DNA from 3 places in the Sphingobacterium tenebrionis genome. Region 1 is predicted to be linked to each of the others. Evidence: riboswitches for the same ligand, from Rfam matches in the RefSeq annotation. Region 1 holds a riboswitch; each other region holds the start of a gene.
The links. Region 1 has a riboswitch for S-adenosylmethionine ahead of VJ786_RS03430 (O-acetylhomoserine aminocarboxypropyltransferase/cysteine synthase family protein). Riboswitches for the same ligand answer to the same signal wherever they lie in the genome.
Positions count from the first base shown of each region.

Region 2: it holds a riboswitch for S-adenosylmethionine, as region 1 does, so the genes downstream of both, metF (methylenetetrahydrofolate reductase [NAD(P)H]) here and VJ786_RS03430 (O-acetylhomoserine aminocarboxypropyltransferase/cysteine synthase family protein) in region 1, are expected to answer to the same signal.
Region 3: it holds a riboswitch for S-adenosylmethionine, as region 1 does, so the genes downstream of both, VJ786_RS14855 (5-oxoprolinase) here and VJ786_RS03430 (O-acetylhomoserine aminocarboxypropyltransferase/cysteine synthase family protein) in region 1, are expected to answer to the same signal.

Region 1 covers NZ_JAYLLN010000004.1:149,323-156,147, reverse strand. Annotated here, with positions in the region: gene VJ786_RS03445 (sigma-54-dependent transcriptional regulator) at 1-818, shown strand, start outside; gene VJ786_RS03440 (homoserine dehydrogenase) at 1,333-2,514, opposite strand; gene VJ786_RS03435 (homoserine O-acetyltransferase family protein) at 2,507-3,571, opposite strand; gene VJ786_RS03430 (O-acetylhomoserine aminocarboxypropyltransferase/cysteine synthase family protein) at 3,610-4,917, opposite strand; SAM riboswitch class I at 5,115-5,227, opposite strand; gene VJ786_RS03425 (hypothetical protein) at 5,338-5,769, opposite strand; gene dapA (4-hydroxy-tetrahydrodipicolinate synthase) at 6,149-6,825, opposite strand, start outside.
Region 2 covers NZ_JAYLLN010000005.1:61,487-68,311, forward strand. Annotated here, with positions in the region: gene VJ786_RS03770 (glycosyltransferase family 117 protein) at 1-2,501, opposite strand, end outside; gene VJ786_RS03775 (hypothetical protein) at 2,973-3,341, shown strand; gene metF (methylenetetrahydrofolate reductase [NAD(P)H]) at 3,393-4,349, opposite strand; SAM riboswitch class I at 4,397-4,496, opposite strand; gene rimM (ribosome maturation factor RimM) at 4,573-5,100, opposite strand; gene VJ786_RS03790 (30S ribosomal protein S16) at 5,183-5,710, opposite strand; gene VJ786_RS03795 (UvrD-helicase domain-containing protein) at 5,837-6,825, shown strand, end outside.
Region 3 covers NZ_JAYLLN010000046.1:21,590-28,414, reverse strand. Annotated here, with positions in the region: gene VJ786_RS14865 (DUF937 domain-containing protein) at 1-92, opposite strand, end outside; gene VJ786_RS14860 (DUF2891 domain-containing protein) at 159-1,256, shown strand; gene VJ786_RS14855 (5-oxoprolinase) at 1,334-1,597, opposite strand; SAM-I-IV-variant riboswitch at 1,655-1,748, opposite strand; gene VJ786_RS14850 (hypothetical protein) at 2,075-2,755, opposite strand; gene VJ786_RS14845 (helix-turn-helix domain-containing protein) at 2,878-4,614, opposite strand; gene VJ786_RS14840 (phosphatidylglycerol lysyltransferase domain-containing protein) at 4,682-6,825, opposite strand, start outside.

The DNA of each region.
Region 1 (6,825 bases):
TGGTAGAGGTGAACTGTGCGGCGATCCCTTCAGAACTGATCGAATCCGAATTGTTCGGGCACGAGAAAGGATCATTCACCTCGGCGGTAAAACAACGTATCGGAAAATTTGAGCAAGCCAATAATGGAACGCTTTTCTTGGACGAGATAGGGGACATGAGCCTTTCTGCACAGGCGAAAGTACTTCGTGCGCTGCAGGAAAACAAAATAACCCGTGTTGGTGGCGAAAAGGAAATCGACGTGAATGTACGTGTCATTGCCGCAACCAATAAGGATCTGTTGAAGGAAATCGAAGATGGTAATTTCCGTATGGACTTGTACCACCGTTTAAGTGTGATCTTGATCCATGTGCCTTCATTGGCAGAACGTAAGGATGATATTCCTACGCTTGCAAACTCGTTCTGTGAGGAAATCTGCGCAGAATACAGCATGCCGGTGAAAACCTTTACACCAGATGCGATGCTGGCATTGCAATCTCTTCCTTGGACAGGTAACATCCGTGAGCTGCGCAATATGATCGAAAGGTTGATCATTCTTTGTGATAAGAAAATCACGGAAGATGATGTATTGACATTTGCGAACCCAGGAGGCCCGGTATCGGCAAAATCAATTACTGGAAATGATACAGCAACGGCCAAAGGTTTTGACCTGGAGCAATTCACTTCTTTCCAGGATTTCAAGGATTATTCGGAATGTGAATTCATCAAATATAAATTGGAGAAGAACAATTGGAATGTGTCCAAAACAGCCGACGATCTGGATATACAAAGAAGTCATTTATACAGTAAGATTGAAAAATACGGTTTGAAAAGAGACTAATCGGGAGCTATTCAATATCGGTAAATAATACTAAGGAAGAGGCCTTATCAAATAATTGATAAGGCCTCTTTTTTGTATGGTAAAAGGTTGTTTTCGCTCTGAAATCAAGGTTAAAGCATACTTAAAGCATGTTTTAGTATGCTTAGGTTACTAAAAACATACTTTTACATTACTTTCACTATGCTTTCAGTCCGAAGCCAATAACCACAAAAAAAGCTGTACCCATTGGTTCGGATACAGCTTTTTTCCTTTTTTATTTTTAATCGTTATATCGCCTTTTTTGTCGACTATATAACACGTAAATAACAACGATCAATATTATCACGCCGATCACCACAAATGCTGTAGGTGATGCGTTATCTACAACTTCTCCTGTAGTTGTGTCTTCTTGGGCAAATAATGCCAAACTAACTACCTGGAGCAATCCCATCATACTCCATTTTCTCATGACTTCTTATTTTTTAAGTTTATACGACAATATACTAAAAAATATGCATCAAGAAAGAAAATAGGCTTATAAAATTTCAGCTAGGAAATTCCCGTCCTGATGGATCAATGATCGTTTGTCAATAATCTCTTGAATGTTGATCGTGCCGATCACATACTTATGTTCATCACTGTAGAATCGTTCAGATATGTTGATAAAGCTGATGTTTTCCAATACATCTTCATCCTCATAACGGAAATATACCTTAATGTCGTAATTCGTGGTATAGCTTACCTCTTGCGATTCTAAATGTTTTTTGTATTCGTATTTGTAGTCATAACGAAGCGCTGCGATATCTGAAAGCACTGCAGAACCGGTTGGGTGGCCACCAGCGCCTTTTCCGTAGAAAAATTGCTCATCGGCAAAAGCCGCTTTTACCAACACCCCATTGTTCTCATTTTCCACATTGTACAACATACTGTTGTTCGAAATGAATTTTGGCAATACGTATAGGACGACTTCGTTATTGGATACTTCTTTAGCCAATGGGATCAATTTGATCTTATAGTTTTTCTCACGGGCATATTTGATATCGGCATTTCCCAATTTGTCGATTCCTAAATTAAGGATCAATTCCGGATCGATGTAAACCCCATAGGCATGGGAAGCTACAATGGCCAATTTGTATTTTGGATCATAACCGCCTACATCCAAGGTGGGGTCGGTTTCCGCAAAACCTAATTCCTGCGCCTTTTTCAGGGCAGCATCATAACTTTGGTTCTCGTTGAAGATCTTGGAAAGGATATAGTTGGATGAACCATTGAATATACCGCTTACCGAATGCAACAATTCGTTGTCGTAATATTCTTCCAGATTTCTGATGATCGGGATACTTCCGCAGACCGCTCCTTCATAAAGTAAGGATGTACCATGCTGTTGTTGGATTTCGGTCAATTCCTCCAGATGGGTAGCAATCATTTTCTTATTTGCCGATACCACATTTTTGCCTGAAGATAATGCACGTTTGGTGATTTCAAATGCTGCTTCGGCATCATCGATCAATTCCACAACGGTATTGATCTCTGGATCGTCAAGAATCGCATTCGGATCTGTACTGAACAATTCGGCAGGTAAAGTTCTTTTTTTATCTGCGTTTTTGATCACGAATTTCTTGATCTCCAGGTTTAAGTTTTTTGTTTTGATGATATCGTATAACCCTTGTCCCACCACTCCAAATCCGAACATACCGATGGTCAGTTTCTTACTCATTTTCTTGTATTAAATTTAATTGTTCTGCTTTACTATTATATTTTGCTAGGAAATTTCCAATGACTTGTGTTAATGTTTTGGTCTCAATAAGGAAACCGTCATGCCCGAAAAAGGAATGTAGTTCATAATATTCTGCATTCGGGATATTTTTGGCGATGAATTCCTGCTCCTGTGGAGGGAATAATACATCAGAAGGTATGCCAATCACCAAGGTGTTGATACCTTGGATCCCGTGTAAGACCTCTTCTACGGCACCACGGCTTCTACCAAGATGATGGCTGTCCATGGCCTTGGTCAGATACCAATAGCTCAGGGCATTGAACCGTTTCACCAGTTTATCGCCTTGATAGGATTGGTAGGACGAAGCCTTGTATTGATCGGTTTTATCATGGTCAGACTCCACCTGGGTCACCCCATAAGCATTATAGGTTCTGTAGGATATCAGCGCCATACTTCTGGCTGCCTTTAGGCCATTCAGTCCGGCATCAGGCCTTTTCTCATAGAAACTTGGGTCGGCGGTCAATGCCAAACGCTGGCTTTCATTGAACGCGATTCCCCAAGGGGAGAAAAAGGCATTGGTACCTATGGCGATCAGGTTATGGATCTTGATGGTTTTGGAAGCTGCCCATTCGAGCACCTGCTGCCCACCAAGAGAGCCACCGATCAAGGTGTTGATTTCGGTAATACCAAGATGTGCTGCCAGCAGATCATGACCATGGATGATATCCCGGATCGTGAACTGCGGGAAATCCAGGTAATAAGGCTCCGCAGTTTCAGGGTTGATGGATAGGGGATTGGTAGATCCATAATGGGATCCCAACACATTCGCGCAAACAATGAAATATTCTTTGTCATTGAATAATTCCTCTTCACCGAATAATCCTGGCCACCAATCAAAAACATCAGAATTGGCCGTCAATGCGTGGCAAACCCAAATAACATTGGATTTGTCGGCATTCAACTCACCATAAGTATGATAAGCAATCTGAATATTTGGCAGTTTCTTCCCACTTTCCAGTGGGAATTCCTGTCCATATTCGAATATTTTAAGACTCATGTGCTCTAATTTATGCTTATGCTAAGACCTATTATGATCTATTTAATCTTCTGAAATGCTTGTTCCAAGTCTGCTTTGATGTCATCAATATGCTCAATACCTACCGACAAACGCAATTGACCTGGTTGTACACCTGCTTTTACCTGATCTTCAGCACTCAATTGTTGGTGAGTGGTAGCCGCCGGATGGATGATCAATGATTTAGCATCCCCAACGTTTGCCAGGTGGCTGATCAGCTCTAGGGAATCAATAAATTCATTGGCTTTCTCTACGCCGCCTTTAACGGTGAAGGATAATACGGCACCATAACCATTCTTCAGGTATTTCTGAGCATTTTGATGGTATGGGTGGCTTTTCAATCCCGGATAGCTAACTTTTTCCACCTGTGGATGTGCATCCAACCATTGGGCGATCTCTAAGGCATTGTCCACATGGCGTTGTACACGTAGGGAAAGGGTTTCTAATCCTTGCACCAATAACCAGGAATTGAAAGGAGATAGGGCAGGGCCAAAATCACGAAGGCCTTCTACACGAGCACGGATCGCAAATTGGATGTTTCCGAAAGGACCGTTTTCACCGAATACCTCGGAGAACACCAAGCCATGGTAGCCTTCGGAAGGTTCAGAAAATTGCTTGAATTTTCCATTTCCCCAGTTGTAGTTACCACCATCCACGATCACACCGCCGATGCTAGTTCCATGTCCTCCGATCCATTTCGTAGCCGATTCTACCACGATATTGGCACCATGTTCCAAAGGTTTGAACAGGTAACCGCCTGCACCAAAGGTATTATCGACGATCAATGGAAGGTCATGTTTTTTGGCAACAGCCGCAATTTTTTCAAAATCGGGAATGTTATAGCTTGGGTTACCGATGGTCTCTACATAGATCGCTTTGGTTTTATCGTCGATCAATGATTCGATCTTATCGGCATCGGTATCCTCCGCAAATCTCGCTTCGATACCTAATCTTTTGAAAGAAACCTTGAATTGGTTGTAAGTACCTCCATATAGGTTAGCACCCGACACAAAATTATCTCCTGATTCCAGGATGTTGGTCAATGCGATGAATTGGGCTGCTTGTCCTGAAGCTACCGCTAATGCGGCAACACCACCTTCCAATGCTGCGATTCTTTTTTCGAATGCATCGGTGGTTGGGTTCATGATACGGGTATAGATATTTCCGAACTGTTTTAGGGCAAAAAGATTGGCTCCATGTTCTGCATTTTCAAATACGTATGATGAAGTCTGGTATATAGGTAAAGCTCTTGAACCGGTAGTAGGATCTACTTCTTGGCCGGCATGAACCTGTAAGGTTTCAAATTTAAAGTTTTTATTTTCTGACATGATTTTTTGGTTTTAAATTAAAATTAATGGGTTTTTCAGGCATAAGGCTGTCCTTACGGTAGTCGTCTAAAATGGTCATGTTTTTCCCTTTTGCCTTTGAGAAAGGGAATGTATAAACATACCGACGACTAACGCATTCGCGTTATACAGCAAGCTTGAAATGTAGATTTTGATGATGTAATTGTCATAGTCTATTTCATTTATATGCTCCTAAGCATTATTGCTTCGGACAGGAATTGGCACCTTTTCAATCACGTTGAAGGTTGCCAGTGGGTCATAGAGCCAGTCTCTCGCCACTTCTTTATAAATCAAGACCATTCAGAGAAGGGTATTGATTAGGGTACTACTATTGAAGTACGTCGCAAATATAGGGTGTGAAATCAATATTTGCAACGTTTTACCTAAAAAAATTGAAGAAACCTAAAATCCTCTAGGTTTTGCTTCGCGGATTTCGACTACTTTATCGACGATATAGCGGGTGTTTCCACGCCATGGAATAACGCCGTGGTACTCTTTATAGTGTAGGTCGAAGGATTTTCCAGAATTGCTTTCCAGGATTTGGTAAATGGAATCATTGGCAATGGAGAATTCAAACTCATTGCTGGAAAGACCGGCGCCTGTTGATTGGGTCCTGATCCCTTCTTGGATGAGTTTTCCTTCGTAGGTTTTGAAGATATTGCCTTTTTTGACCGCGTAGTTCAATTCGCCGGATTTGACACCTTCGCCGAATACAAAGAAATATTTAAAGAAGATGGCAATGGCAATTCCTGCGAATAATACCAAAAAGAACCATCCTAGGATTTTCTTGAACATGGATTTTTCTTGTTTAGGGGGTTGGTTTGAAGTTTCCATAACGATGTTTTTTTCTTATAGGGTTGTATGTGTGTCTTAAAGTGTTGTATGTTGATAGCACAAAAAGAATACCTAAAAATAAGAAACTTGGTTGAATTTTCGTCATTGCGAGGAGCTTTACGTAATTGCATGATCTTTACGTCATTGCGAGGAGCTTTACGTCATTGCGAGGAGGCACGACGAAGCAATCTTTGGACTCTGACATCCTGAGCAGCCTTTGTCATCCTGAGCGTAGTCGAAGGATCTTTACGGTTACCACATGTAGATGCTTCGACTTCGCTCAGCATGACATGGCTGAAGATTGCTTCGTTCCTCGCAATGACGGGTAGGCGTAATTACGTGTTCCTCGCAATGACGCGAGGCGCAATGACGTTTCAACTTACCCTAAAACCTCCATCTCTTCATCAATCAACTTCCTTGTTCCATCAGTAACAGGAACCAAAGGCAACCTCACATTATCCTTTCCAAATCCTTTCCTCTCCAAAATATACTTCACCCCACAAGGATTTCCTTCCACAAAACAAAGATCCGTAATCTTCAATAACTCCTGATGAATCGCTCTTGCTTCTTCAAAATTACCTTCCGCACATAAATGCGCCAAGGTTGAAACCTTATTCGGATAAGCATTTCCCACCACAGAAATAATCCCTGCAGCTCCCAACGCCATCATCGGAAGTGTCACTGGATCATCCCCAGAAATCAATAAAAACCCTTCGGGCTTATCCCTCAAAATCTCACTGAACTGCGCAAAATTCCCAGAAGCTTCTTTCGTCGCTACAATATTCGAAAAATCCTTTGCCAAGCGTACCGTTGTCGCCGGACTCATATTACTACCCGTCCTTCCCGGTACATTATATAAAATAATAGGCAGTTTTGCTGCTTCTGCAACCGCTTTATAATGCTGATAAATCCCTTCTTGCGTAGGCTTGTTATAATAAGGCGATACGGAAAGAATAGCCATATAATCCAAGCTTTCAAAGTTCTTCACCTGTTCCACGATTTCATGGGTATTGTTTCCACCAATACCTGCCACCAACGGAATTCTTTTGTTAACAT
Region 2 (6,825 bases), on a different contig from region 1:
AAGGAGGTGTCATCTGCCGGCTGCCCAACCTCTACAGGCATCAATTTCAACAGCATCCCTTCGTTCGCCAAATACTTATCCATCCCCATAAAGATGGAATTGGGGCTCATGGTCGTGAAATAGATCGGACGCTCCCAGTTGTTCTCATTTAGGATAGACATGATGGCCAGTTCCGCCCTCGAAACGTAATTCTGTTTATAATCCCATTCCATGTATTCTGGAATGTAGCCTTCCCAAGATTTCGGAACGACCGAATTGGCCAGTACTGCTTCCTTATTGATCTTCAATCTCAATTTTTGGCTGGGTAGGATATTTTCAAAGGTACCGTCCTGTAATTGCACTTTGTTAGCCTGGTCATCAGAAAGCATAATGGCCAACATCTGGTCCAGATCCACGTGACCTTCGATTCCCATATCTAACACCCTTATGTAATCGCGGACTCCTTTCTTAACCTTATCAAAACCAAATCCTACAGGGATAGCCTTGGATTGGTTGATGTCCTGCATCGCCTGTTTTACATACCAATCCGATTGCAGGTACCCATGATTCAAGACCCTAACATCTGTTCGCACGCCTTCCACCTCCTGTAAATACCATAAAGGGAAGGTGTCGTTATCAGAATAAGTAAACAATATGGCGTTCGGCTCGCAGGATTGCAAGGCATTATAAGCCATCTCTTTGGTCATCATCCGGACTGAACGGTCATGGTCATCCCAATTTTGGGAAACCAATAAGATTGGTCCCAAGAACATACATAGCCCTGCTGTAGCAACGGTCAATTGCCTTGCTGGCAGTTTTACGCGTTGCTGTATAAATTCAAGGATGGCCAAGAAACCTAGGCCGATCCAAATCGAGAACACATAAAATGATCCGGCATAAGCATAATCCCTTTCCCGAGGTTGTAATGGCGATTGATTTAAATATAGAACTATCGCTAACCCAGTGAAAAAGAAGAGAAGACCTACAATAGCCGCATCCCTTTTACTTTTTTTCAATTGCCATAACAAACCTACCACCCCTAGTACTAATGGAAGGAAGAAATAGGTGTTCCTGCTGGGATCCTGTTTAAAATACTCACTTAAATGAGCCTGTCCGGGAATTCGGAGATCATCGAGAAAGGAAATGCCTGAAATCCAATTTCCTGCATGGAATTCCCCCTGGCTTGGCTGATCATTTTGTCTTCCGACAAAATTCCACATGAAATAGCGGGAATACATATGACCAATCTGATACTGGAAGAAAAACTTCATATTATCAGCAAAGGTCGGACTTTTCCCTTCCCTTAATCCCAGATATGATCGATAGAATGCTTCATGATCTTTATGATATATTCTCGGGAACAACACTTCCTTATCATATTCATAGGAATTTCTACCCCCAATTTTTGTGTAAGTCTTAGCATCCTTTCTGTAGTTGCTCCCCTCTTCTTTGACACCAATTATTCGAGAATCAAAATTAGGACCTTTGAATAAAGGTTCCGATTGGTACTGCTCCCTGCTCAAATAGCCCAAAAAGGAGAATACATTATCAGGCGCATTATTGTTCAAGCTGATGTTGGTATGCGAACGTACCATCAATAATCCGTAGGAGCCGAAGCCCAAGTAGATAAAACCCAAGGAAAGCAAAGCCAAATTCAGGATGGGCTTAGATTTTTTAATCGAATAATATATTCCAAATACCAATCCGCCCGTTAATAGGGCGACAAAGAAGTAAATTCCGCTGCCAAATGGCATACCCAAGCCATTCACAAAAAACAGATCAAACTGGGCTGCAATCTTTACAGAATATTGGATCACACCCCAAAGGATCAAAGCCAGCACCAATACTCCCCAACCTAATGTTTTTAGGATTCCCGACCATTTGACCTGTGGGGTCTTCCTGAAATAAATCAGCAGCGCAATGGCAGGTATAGTCAATAAATTCAGCAAGTGTACCCCTATACTTAATCCCATCACATAGGCCAGAACCAACAACCATTTATTGGCATCCGGTTCATCTGCCCTTCTTTCCCATTTCAAGGCCAACCAGAATACGACGGCCGTACAAAGGGATGACATGGCATACACCTCGGATTCCACGGCAGAGTACCAAAAACTATCCGTAAAGCTATAGGCTAAAGCTCCAATCAATCCTGCAGAAAAGATCTTTAGCTGATGGTCTTGGCTTACTTCTTCATAGCCACGAACCAATACTTTACGTGCAATGGCAGTGATCGTCCAGAATAGGAAAACAATTGTCAATCCACTACAGACCGCAGAACCTACATTCATCCAGAAAGCAATTTTTTCCGTATCCCCAAAAGCCAAATTGGAAAACAGGTTTTGAAGCATTAAGAATAAGGGAGCGCCTGGTTGATGTACAATTTCTAATTTATAGGCCGAGGCGATAAACTCGCCTGTATCCCACCAGCTGGAAGAATGTTCCGTTGTGAGAATGTATACCGTCGTTGCAATGATTCCACAGAGCCATCCTAGCAGGTTGTTGATCTTCGAGTAATTCATAATTATGGGCGTTAGTTAATTCAATCTAATGTAATAAGAATATAAAAATGAAATCACCTATTAACATAATTTAACAGCTAACCTGAAGAAATAAACAGCGAATCAATAAGTTTAGGAATAGAATAGATGCTACATGTTATCAGGAATAGATGATACATCGAACAAAGGCATAAATGTTAAAATATGTTAAATTACAAATGTAAATTATCCGTAGAAACGCATAAATCCTGGGACAATAAACTTGGTTACCGGGTTGCTATAAAAAACCATAAGGAGAACAATAAGCTGAAATACAACTATTTAAAGTTAACAATATTAACAAAAACTAATGAAAATAAGTTAAGAAACAGCATTAAACCTTTAAACACCTTAACCAGTCATAAAATTAAATAACATTTGTGGAAATAATAAACAATATTCTTAACTTTAAATTCTAATAAATCACATAGAGTGACCATTAATAAACGTAAAATGAAAAAATTATTATCAATCGCATTTGCAGCTGCTTTGACAGTGGGTGTGGCATCTGCACAAGAAACTAAACCAGCAGAGCGTGATTACTTTATTGCTAAAAATGTAACGGAATCTATTGTCAAGTCATTGACTGAAAAATTAGCTTTGACAAAACCTCAGCAGGATTCCATTGCTAAGCATGTGTTAATTTCAGCAAAACAAGAAACTGATATTCTTGAGGCACAAGGCGTTGCGATTAAAACAAAAAGAGAACAACAAGAGGCAAATCTTAAAGCTAGAACAGCTAAAGTGAAAACCTTCTTAACAAAAGAGCAGCTTGATAAATGGGCTAAAATTAGTAAAGAAGAGGAAGAAGAAGAAAATTAAGATTTAAGTCTTTAAAAATAAATGCCGATTGCATCCAATCGGCATTTATTTTTAAACCAGTTTTTCTACTATCTTTTTTGTCGGACCAGGATTACTCATGGTATAGAAATGCAGTACCGGAGCACCAAATTCGATCAGCTCCTTACATTGCTGCACCAGCCACTCTTCACCAACCTGCCTCACTTCGGCATTGGTTTTACAAGCATCCACCGCATCACTTAAATCCTCAGGGATATCCAAATGGAAGATCCTCGGCAGGGTGATCAATTGATTCTTCGTCGTCAAAGGTTTCAAACCGGGAATGATCGGCACATGGATATCATGCTCCCTACATTTCGTTACGAATTCTTTATATTTTTCGACATTAAAGAACATTTGGGTCACAATAAACTCAGCACCCATTTCCACTTTCTTTTTCAGCCACTTAAAATCTGTATTGAAGTTTGGTGCTTCAAAATGCTTTTCCGGATAACCGGCCACTCCTATACAGAAATCAGTTTTTTCGGAACTCCCAATATCTTCATGCAGGTATTGCCCGCGATTCATATCAGCTACCTGCTCCAACAGGTCGATGGCATAGGCATGTCCTTCTGGTGTAGGAATAAAATCAGAGTCGCCCTTACGCGCATCTCCACGTAACACCAATACATTATCGATCCCTAAAAAGTTAAGATCGATCAAGGCATTTTCTGTCTCTTCCTTCGTGAAACCACCACAGATCAGATGCGGAACCGCATCCACTTTATATTTACTCATGATTGCAGCACAGATGGCCACCGTGCCGGGACGTTTTCTATACGACACCCGTTCCAATAAACCGTTGGAATGTTGCTTATAGAGATAATCTTCCCGGTGGTAAGTAACATCAATAAACGGAGGTTTGAATTCCATCAATTCGTCCATGGTCTTGAAAATACTCTGTATCCCCTGTCCTTTTGCTGGCGGAAGCAATTCAAAGGAATACAAGGTCTTGCCATTCGCATTTTTAATGTGATCTACAATCTTCATATACTAAAATTAATGCTTAGAGAAAACACAGCGAGTACTGGTTCATCAGCTTATCTTTCCTGGTTAAAGGTAGAATGTAGCACCTTGACAAGTGTCAGGTTGCTAAGGCTTCAGCGGGTCTAGTCCCTCTGCCTTTCTCTATAAGCACCGCTAATATCGGTTTAAAATCTGAAAAGTAAAAATTATTTTAATGTTCCTGTACCTGTTAGGGTTTCCAGAACAATTATAGTTTTCTGTACAGATCGATCAGTCCTTCTGGAAGTTTCACTACGATCACTTCTTCTTCCGGATCCATACCAACGATCAGATCATCGTTCAATGGAAACAGCACCTCTTGTCCATCCATATCCACCGTGGCAATAAACTGCTGCGGCATTTCCTGCACATCCAAGATCTCTCCCAGCTCCCCATCCTTCTCATCGATCACCACATAGCCGATCAAATCGGAATATCGGAAATCATCCGGATCTCTTTCCGGCATTTTATCGTTAGGGAGATAGATCTTCTTACGCACCAGCGGTTGGGCCTTATCGATATGGTCCACATCCTCAAACCAAGCGTAGGCTGTACTGTTATTGTGCAACTTGACCTGATCCACGAAATAAGGAACCAACTTCTTATCAATTTCTACAAAGATGACATCCAGATCCAGGTCGGCATAATCCTCAAACTCAAAAAACAATTGGACCTCCCCTTTCAGACCGCGGGTCTTACTGATATATCCGATGTAAAAACATTGATCGATGTTCATTTTTTTTTCAATTAAGCCACAAAAATACAAAAAAAGCCGATCTAAAGTAGATCGGCTTTCATTTGAATAATGCTTTAAGGAACTATCCTTCAGTTTCTTCAGTGTTTTCAGTAGCTTCTTCCGCAACCTCTTCTGTTGTTTCTTCAGCAACAGGAGTGTTTTTAGCAGCGATAGCAGCAGCTCTGTCATCTTTTTTCTTCGCTTCAGCAGCTAAAGCAGCTTTTTTAGCTTCTTCTTTAGTTTTTGCTAAACCTGATTTTTTTCCTTCGATTTGAGCACCTTTACCTTCTAACCAGTTGTTGAAAAGTTCTTCTGCTTTAGTTTCGTCGAACGCACCTTTTTTCACACCACCTTGTAAGTGCTTTTTGTACAAAACACCTTTGTAAGAAAGGATAGCGCGAGCGGTGTCAGTAGGTTGTGCACCTTTATTCATCCAATCCAATGCTTTTTCGAAATCTAATACGATAGTTGCTGGGTTAGTGTTCGGGTTATAAGAACCGATACGCTCGATGAATTTACCATCACGTGGAGCACGTGCATCTGCTACTACTACGTGGTAAAAAGGTTTTCCTTTTTTACCATGTCTTTGCAATCTGATTTTAGTTGCCATGTTTTTTTTATTTTATGTATTCAACATATCCCCCGTGCTTCATGCAAGAAGGGACGCAAAGATAAAAACTTATTTCCAATAATAAAAGCAAACCGTTATATTCATCACATTAATCCACAACACCCTATGCAAGAAAAAGCACCCCTAAAAATAGTTAAAGCATCGGCAGGCTCCGGAAAGACATTCAGCCTGACCGTCCATTACCTATCTTTATTGTTGGCCAAGGAAAGCAATTACCGCGAAATACTTGCTGTAACCTTTACCAACAAAGCAACCGCGGAAATGAAGGAAAGGATCCTCTCCGTGTTGCAGGGCTTAGCAACCGGAAATCCCGCTAGGAAAATCGAGGATTACCGACAGATATTATTGGAAGAACATCCCCAATGGGATGCACATGCCCTTCAGGAAAAAGCACAACGTATATACCGAAGGATCTTGCACGATTACTCCCACTTCTCTGTGAGTACCATCGATGGGTTCTCCCAAAAAGTCATCCGAAGCTTTACCTATGAATTGAATCTGGATGCCGGATATGCCATCGAAATGAACACCAATAAGGTAAAACGGGATCTGACCATCATGCTGAATCAGCTCTTGGATGAAAAACCCGAACTATTGGAATGGATCATTGCTTATGCGGAGCAAAAAATAGGAAACAATGAAAATTGGAACTATCGGAATCAATTGATGAGTCTGGCCGGTCTTATATTCAGTGAAAATTTCCAGGAATTTGATGGATACATACTTTCTGCGGATTCCAACCGTATTTTCAACCTCTTGAACAAAGAGGTCTCCGAAAAGACCAGCAACTTTCTAGACGCCTTAAGCGCTGCCATTGAACAGTTCAACCAAAGCTACCGTAGTTTGGGCATAGACGAGTCCGAACTTGTGCAGAAGTCACGGAATAAGCTGGTCTCGGCCAGCAAGGTAAATCCAAATATCCATAAATTCTCCATTTCAGATCTTGATGAAAAGGTCTTCCAGAAATATGACACCTTGGTGCAAGAACCAGAAAAAATATTTGTTGACCAAGATAAAAATTACCGTACAGATTTGGTACAGGCCATGCAGCCTGCCTTGGATATCCTCATGGAATTACGAGGTATTTTCCCATC
Region 3 (6,825 bases), on a different contig from region 1:
TGTGTTTGATTTTTATCAATCCCTAATTTTTGGGAAATACCTTCAACGGCTTGAGAACCAATCCCGCCGGAAATTAAATCTGTAATGTTCATGTTTTAGTTTATTTTTTGTTAATAAATATTACATTTATAAATCAAATATAAAGCCAAATACATATCATGAATAAAACCCGTCTTTTATTTTTTACATGCTGTACATTTTTGTTTACAGCCTGTCAAAACAACCAACAAAAAGAAGAGCCGGCGAACGTTGAAGAGATCAAATTGAATGCAGATATTGCCAAATCTATTTTTTCCTTACCTACCCATTGTTTACAGATCGAATATCCGAATAAATTAGGCCAGGTTATCGGATCGGATGCCGATCTTAAAACCCCAAAATCCTTACGGCCGGTTTTCTATGGCTGTTTTGATTGGCACTCTTCGGTTCATGGCTATTGGTCGATCGTCAAGTTGATGAAAGAATTCCCGGAATTGGATACCGATGGTGCCATTAGGAAGGTATTGAATGCCCATATTACACCGGAAAATGTACAGGTTGAAAAAGCCTTTTTTGAAGATAAGAACAACCTGAATTTTGAAAGGACCTATGGATGGGCATGGTTGTTCAAACTGCAGGAGGAGTTACATACCTGGGAGGATGCCGACGCCAAAAAATGGGAACAAGCCCTACAGCCATTAGTGGATCTTTTGGTACAGCGTTACATGGAATACCTTCCAAAACTGGTCTATCCTATCCGAGCAGGACAACATGATAATTCTGCATTTGGACTATCCCTTTCCTTAGATTATGCTAAAACAGTTAACAATCAGAATTTTATAAAAAGCATATCTGAGAATGCAGAGCGTCTTTACCATCAGGATAAAAACTGTAACCTGGCTTATGAACCTTCCGGATATGATTTCCTATCCCCTTGCTTAGAAGAAGCCTTTCTGATGAGCAAGATCATGGAGAGTTCGGCCTATGATGCTTGGTTGAAGACTTTTATGCCCGAACTTTATGATAGCAGCTTCAAGCTTGAACCTGCCATTGTAAAAGATCGAACCGATGGAAAACTGGTGCATCTGGATGGCTTAAATTACAGTCGTGCTGCCTGTTTGAAAGGTATTGCCTTAAAACTTCCAGCACTAAAACACCTGAACCAAATAGCACATGCGCACGTTGCTTTCTCCATCCCAAATATATCCAAACAGGATGATTATATGGGAACACATTGGCTGGGTACTTTTGCCCTTTATGCGCTATCTATAAAATAAGTGAGCTATCTATAAAATAAGTGAATAGTTATTAAAAAAACGGCAGTAAGTCGTTGACCTACTGCCTATAGAACATGTTATGCATCCAGGGGAACTAATTTATTAGCCTCGAGGCGGACGGCCACCCGCTGGATTTGCGTAAATCCATCCAAACTATGGATAATTGCAGATAGATCTATGCCTCGTTTAGAGAGAGTCGTTAATAGTGCACTGCGAAAGGCAGTTTTACTGCTCCCCCAGTTAGATTGTACTAAATCATTGTTCAATACCACCAATTCTTGGGTACTGTAATGGTGGAACTGCTCCACTAAGTGTTGTTGAAATTCTTTTGTGTTTGACATACAATTCTTGTTTAAAAATTAAACCATCCTTGCATCCAGAAATTTTGGGGTGTTGTTCCTTTTCGTTTATTTTGGTAGGAAACCCGTATTATTTCACCACCGCGGTGTCTACACTCGGTTGGTATTGCTTTTGCAATTCTGAATACTCTACAAAGTTAGTAGATATTATTGGGATTTCAAAAAAATTTTTTTTTTGATTATGGTATGGGTATAAATGCGTCATTGCGAGGAGGCACGACGAAGCAATCTTCCCGTCATTGGGAGGAACGAAGCAATCTATGGACTTTGTCATCCTGAGCATCGTCGAAGGATCTGTACGAGTATGTCATGCTGAGCGAAGTCGAAAGATCTGTACTGGGTACCAAACGTAGATGCTTCGACTTCGCTCAGCATGACATGAAGGAAGATTGCTTCGTTCCTCGCAATGACGAGAAAGGTCAAAAATCTATCATCTATCATCTATCATCTAAAATCCCCCTACTTCTTCTCCGTAAAATAAAACTCCAACGTCTTATCCTCAGACCTTAATTTTAATTCATAGCTTTCCTGAGATTGAATCTTAACCAATTTACCAGTTTCCTCAAAATCCACCTGATCCATATCCTTGGAAGGTTTATGATTACTGCTCATATGTTTATTCAATGCCACCACAATATTACCATTCTGATTATTCAGCACCTTAAACCATCCGAAACCCGCCTTTCTAGCCACTCGTTCACCCGGTTCCATCTGCTCATATCGACCATAATACATATCCCCTGCCTTTGGTTCTTTCAAAAGTGCGGTATATTCCGCAGGAATCGGTTTAGCTGGTTTTAATGAATCATAAGCCATATAGCCAAAGAATCCGACCACAGCCAGCATCATGATATAGCCAAAAATTGTAGGCTTCATGGTATGAGGAGCAGCGGGCACCAATTTTTCTTTTTCCAAAGCAAAGACTTTCATTTCGTTCGTCCATTTACTTTTTGAAATCCTCTTATTCGTAGTGCTATCCAAATAAACTGCTCCTGCTTTCTTGGTATATCCGGTAAAGAAAGCGGTGGCTGTATAATTTCTATAATACACCAAAACCATCGGATTATTACCGTTAACCGGATTTACTAAATGATCTGCAGCAAATGCAGCTTCCTCTAATTGTCTTACTGATATAAACATATTAATGATTTTATGATTCGCTTCCTAAAGGTAAACCACATCAATTGTTTATACTAAGAAAGGCTTTGTTGAATTATATAATTGCGCAAACCAACCCACCCACAGTCCTAATACACAAACACTTATCGATCCTCTTTCAAATAATCCAAAAATTGGGAAGGTGTAAATCCTGTACTCTTTTTAAATGCCTTGCTAAAAATACTATGGGAAGAAAACCCACTTACTTCCGCCAAATAGCTGATTTTATATTGTTCGAATTTAGGTTCGTTTTTGATCTTTTCAATAATATATTTAATCCTTAAGCCATTGATATAATCATTGAAATTCATCTCTTTATAGGTATTGATCAGTTTGGAAAGGGTAATGGTATTCGTTTCCAAGTGGCTCGCCAAATAAGAAAGGCTCATTTTAGGATCGGTAAACAATTCTCCTTCCTCAAACAATCGAAGTTTTTCCAAAAGCCTAATACTTCGCTCGTCTGGCTCTATTGGTTCTACAGGTTCTGAAGCATCAATTTCCACTGCAGGTTTTTCTTCCACGCGTATTTCTTTCCTCGGTTCAGTTTTCTCCCGTTCCAGTTTGTCCATGTACTCCTCGATCCTTCTTTTATTCTCTTTATGCATGCGTCTTTGATAAATAACATACACAGTCAAGAGGATAATCAACACCGCAAGCCCGATCAATACATACCGTAAATTTGAATTCACCTTCGTTTTTTCCTGCAGGTCATCCTTCAATTTCCCTACCTCTAGGTTATTGATGATAGAATTCACGAAATTGGATCGTTTGGTATCATTCAAGGCTTCATCCTGCTCCAAAAATATAGCCGAATATTGCTGGGCTTTATCCATATCCCCCAATTCCTTGCTGGAAAGATAGGCATAGCGTAGCGCCTCCATCTCATAGTCGATATAGTCTGCAACCTGGATTTTCTGTCCAACCGCATCCTCGGCAAATTTCAGGGATTGATCATAATCTTTTAACTGATAGTAACTGATGGCCAGGAAAACCTTAGCCATATATTGGAATTCCTTAAAACTGGTCTCTTCCAGGTTCACTATTTTCTGAAAATATGGAATGGCCGTTTTAAAATCCTTTTTGAAAAAATAAAGTTCTCCTTGCACCAATTCCTGCTGAACATCCGTCAGTAAGCTTTCATCCGGAAAATGTTCATCAATGATCCTTCTTGCATTAGCCAAAGCAGATTCTGCTTTGTCGAAAGATTCATTCATTAAATAGCCCCTTGCCAAAAAAACATCTAAAGTGGCTTTGGAAAGAAGAATATAGTTCCGGTCCGTTGCTTCCAGTTTAGATGACTTCAACAGATTATCCAGTTTCGCATTATTCGCTTCCAACTCCTTGATGTAAAGTTCGAATTTCCCGTTCAAGTAATAGAAAAAGGAATATTCGCTCGCTGCTAATATGCGGTCTACCCCTTCTGGAAACTCTTTTATAAAAGGCTGAGCGGCTTCAAAAGCAATTTTGCTTTCCGCATAGTCCTTCTGTCTATAATGGATTTCACCGATGCTGAGCTTGGCCACAAACTGGGAAAAGGGATCATTGTACAAACTGCCTAAGGAATCCAATTTTCTAAAATACGTTAAGGCGGCATCTAGGTCTCCCTCGTTAATTAATCGGTTGGCATGTACCTGATACAAGCTCAACTGCTCTGCAGGAGACCATTTTTTCTTTTCTGCATAGGTCAGATACACATTATTATCGTATTTATCTGCTCTGGAAATCAACTCCTCTAAGGATAGGTTGGCAAGGCTATCATTGGTCTGTGCTGCATGAAGTGTAATGACGGCAAACAGTTGAGTTAAAAGAAAAGAAAATATTAAAATTACGCGTTTAAACATTGTTTCGGCTTGAGTAATAACATGGTATTGCTGTTATTTTCATAAGCCAATATAGTGCCATAATTATTTAAGATTTAATAGGTTTCATTGCCCTCCATATCACTTGCGGCAATTGAAATAAATCGAAGTCATGATTAAATACCAGGTATCGGTTCTCCCATCGATGGGTAAATTTTTCTTTAAACTCCTTTTGGGATTTAAAGAACCGAAAATTAGGCACCTTGTTGGATATGAACTTCATGATCTTCTCTGCAGGAATTTCCGTTACATCTAATCCAGCTAAGGCAACCATCCCAATATTCAGGTATCGGAATCCCTGTTCCTTACCGTAGGTAATCATTTTTAAGATCAGCCCGTCGATGGCCGCACCAGGTGCATCTGCTGTTTTCCGGATCAGGTCATAGGTACATTCTTCCATGGCATAATCGGGGATGATATTCAAGAATGCCACCAAGCGCTGATCCTTATCACGCATCAAGATCATATCATGATCCTTTAAAGCAATTGGACAGAAAGATCCCTGGGAAAACACCATTTCTTTGCGCTCGTAGTGAGCCAACCATTCGTCAGAAACCTGCTTCAACTCGGCTATTAAGGCATCATCGTGAGGGGCGATCTGGATATTGCATTCAAAACCATTCCGCTGCAGGTTGTTCAGGCCATTTCTTAAGGATTTTTTGTCCTTTCCTTCCAAAGTGAACAGTTTAAGATCAACGATCGCTTCCTGCCCGATCAATAATTTCTTTTTCCGATGTTCCTTAAAATAGATCAGGCTGTTCTCCTCAATTCGGTAGTAAATGGCTGTTAAACCCTGTTTCTTACAGAAGGTTTCAAACTCGCTAATAAGCTCTTCCTTATGATGGATCTCGCAGACAGGCTCTTCCAGGACCACAGCATAGTTTTTTACGACCCGGTAGGCCGTAAAACCAGCCGCTAGTTCAGAAAAGAACAGTTCTTTATCCTTTGCCAATTTGAAGTAATCCAAACTGGAAAGACCAAATTTATTCAGGTATTTCTGGGCTAATTCCCGTTCTTCAAATTCATTTCCAGCAATGCGGTATTTCCTTGGTACAATGATAGCATAGATCATCAACAACCAACAAAAGATACCTAAGGTTTTACATATCCAAAGGAATTCCTTGGCGAAGACTGTCTGTGGATCCAGCCCAGTATCGGTATAGAACAGAAAACAGCGAGCGGTATAAATGAAAGCCTCCCGTAGACCAAAAGAATGTCCGAAATGATGTTTATCGATGAAGTAAAAACAAACGATAGCAAAAGAACAGACCGCGAGGAAAACACTGATAAAACTTCCAAACCCCAGTCTTAACCACTTATTAGAGGATTTGATCCGATATTGTCTCTTATGGAAAAGCAGTAACAAAAGGACCATAAACGTAATAACTGCTTCTTCATAATCGAGGGCCTTTCCGAGATGCCCCAACATAGATAGCACACAGAATACGATAGCTACCCAATAGGCCGAACGGTAGCCCTTTATGAGGTAAGCAGAAATGATGACCAAACCCAAGCCGAGCAGAAATACCATCTGTTTAGAGCCATAAATGGCATCCATGGGAACATAGAACCGCTCCAGTTTTAACCTTTCGGTTAATGGTGGTGTTAATACCGAACATAAATTGACCAGACCTAAAAAAAAGATCAATAACGCTGGCCCAATCCTGGTCAATAATTGCTGTCCTCGCCAGGCAAACGCCAAAAGACCTAAAAATAAGGGCAACCAGAATTCAAATATCCGGTACAATAAGGTGATCCCCAAGCCCTCCAATTTCTGGTAACCGTAGTTGGTGAACACATATAACATAGAAAGTTCCACAGCTCCCATCCCCCGCAAGAATGGAGAGACGATCATCAATAAAATAGAAATGGTATAGCCTACGACTGCAGCTTCAAAAGAATGCGAAAGCCCTAGCGCATACATGGCAATATAGGCATGCAATATTCCGCAAGCTTCTATGAGTAGTGAAAACAGGATGCTGAAGCCCAATGATCGCCTATCCAGATTGGCGTGAAAAACCTGATCCACCTGGGCTGTAAAAGTTGGAAAACGGGTCTCTAAAACACTGTAAACACCTTTTTTATTCCTAAAAGACCAATATAGAAAAAAGGCGAACCCCAATAGAACGCCTAATAACAAGATAGATTGCCAAATGGATATATGGCTCTGATTCTTAATATAGGAATAAATAA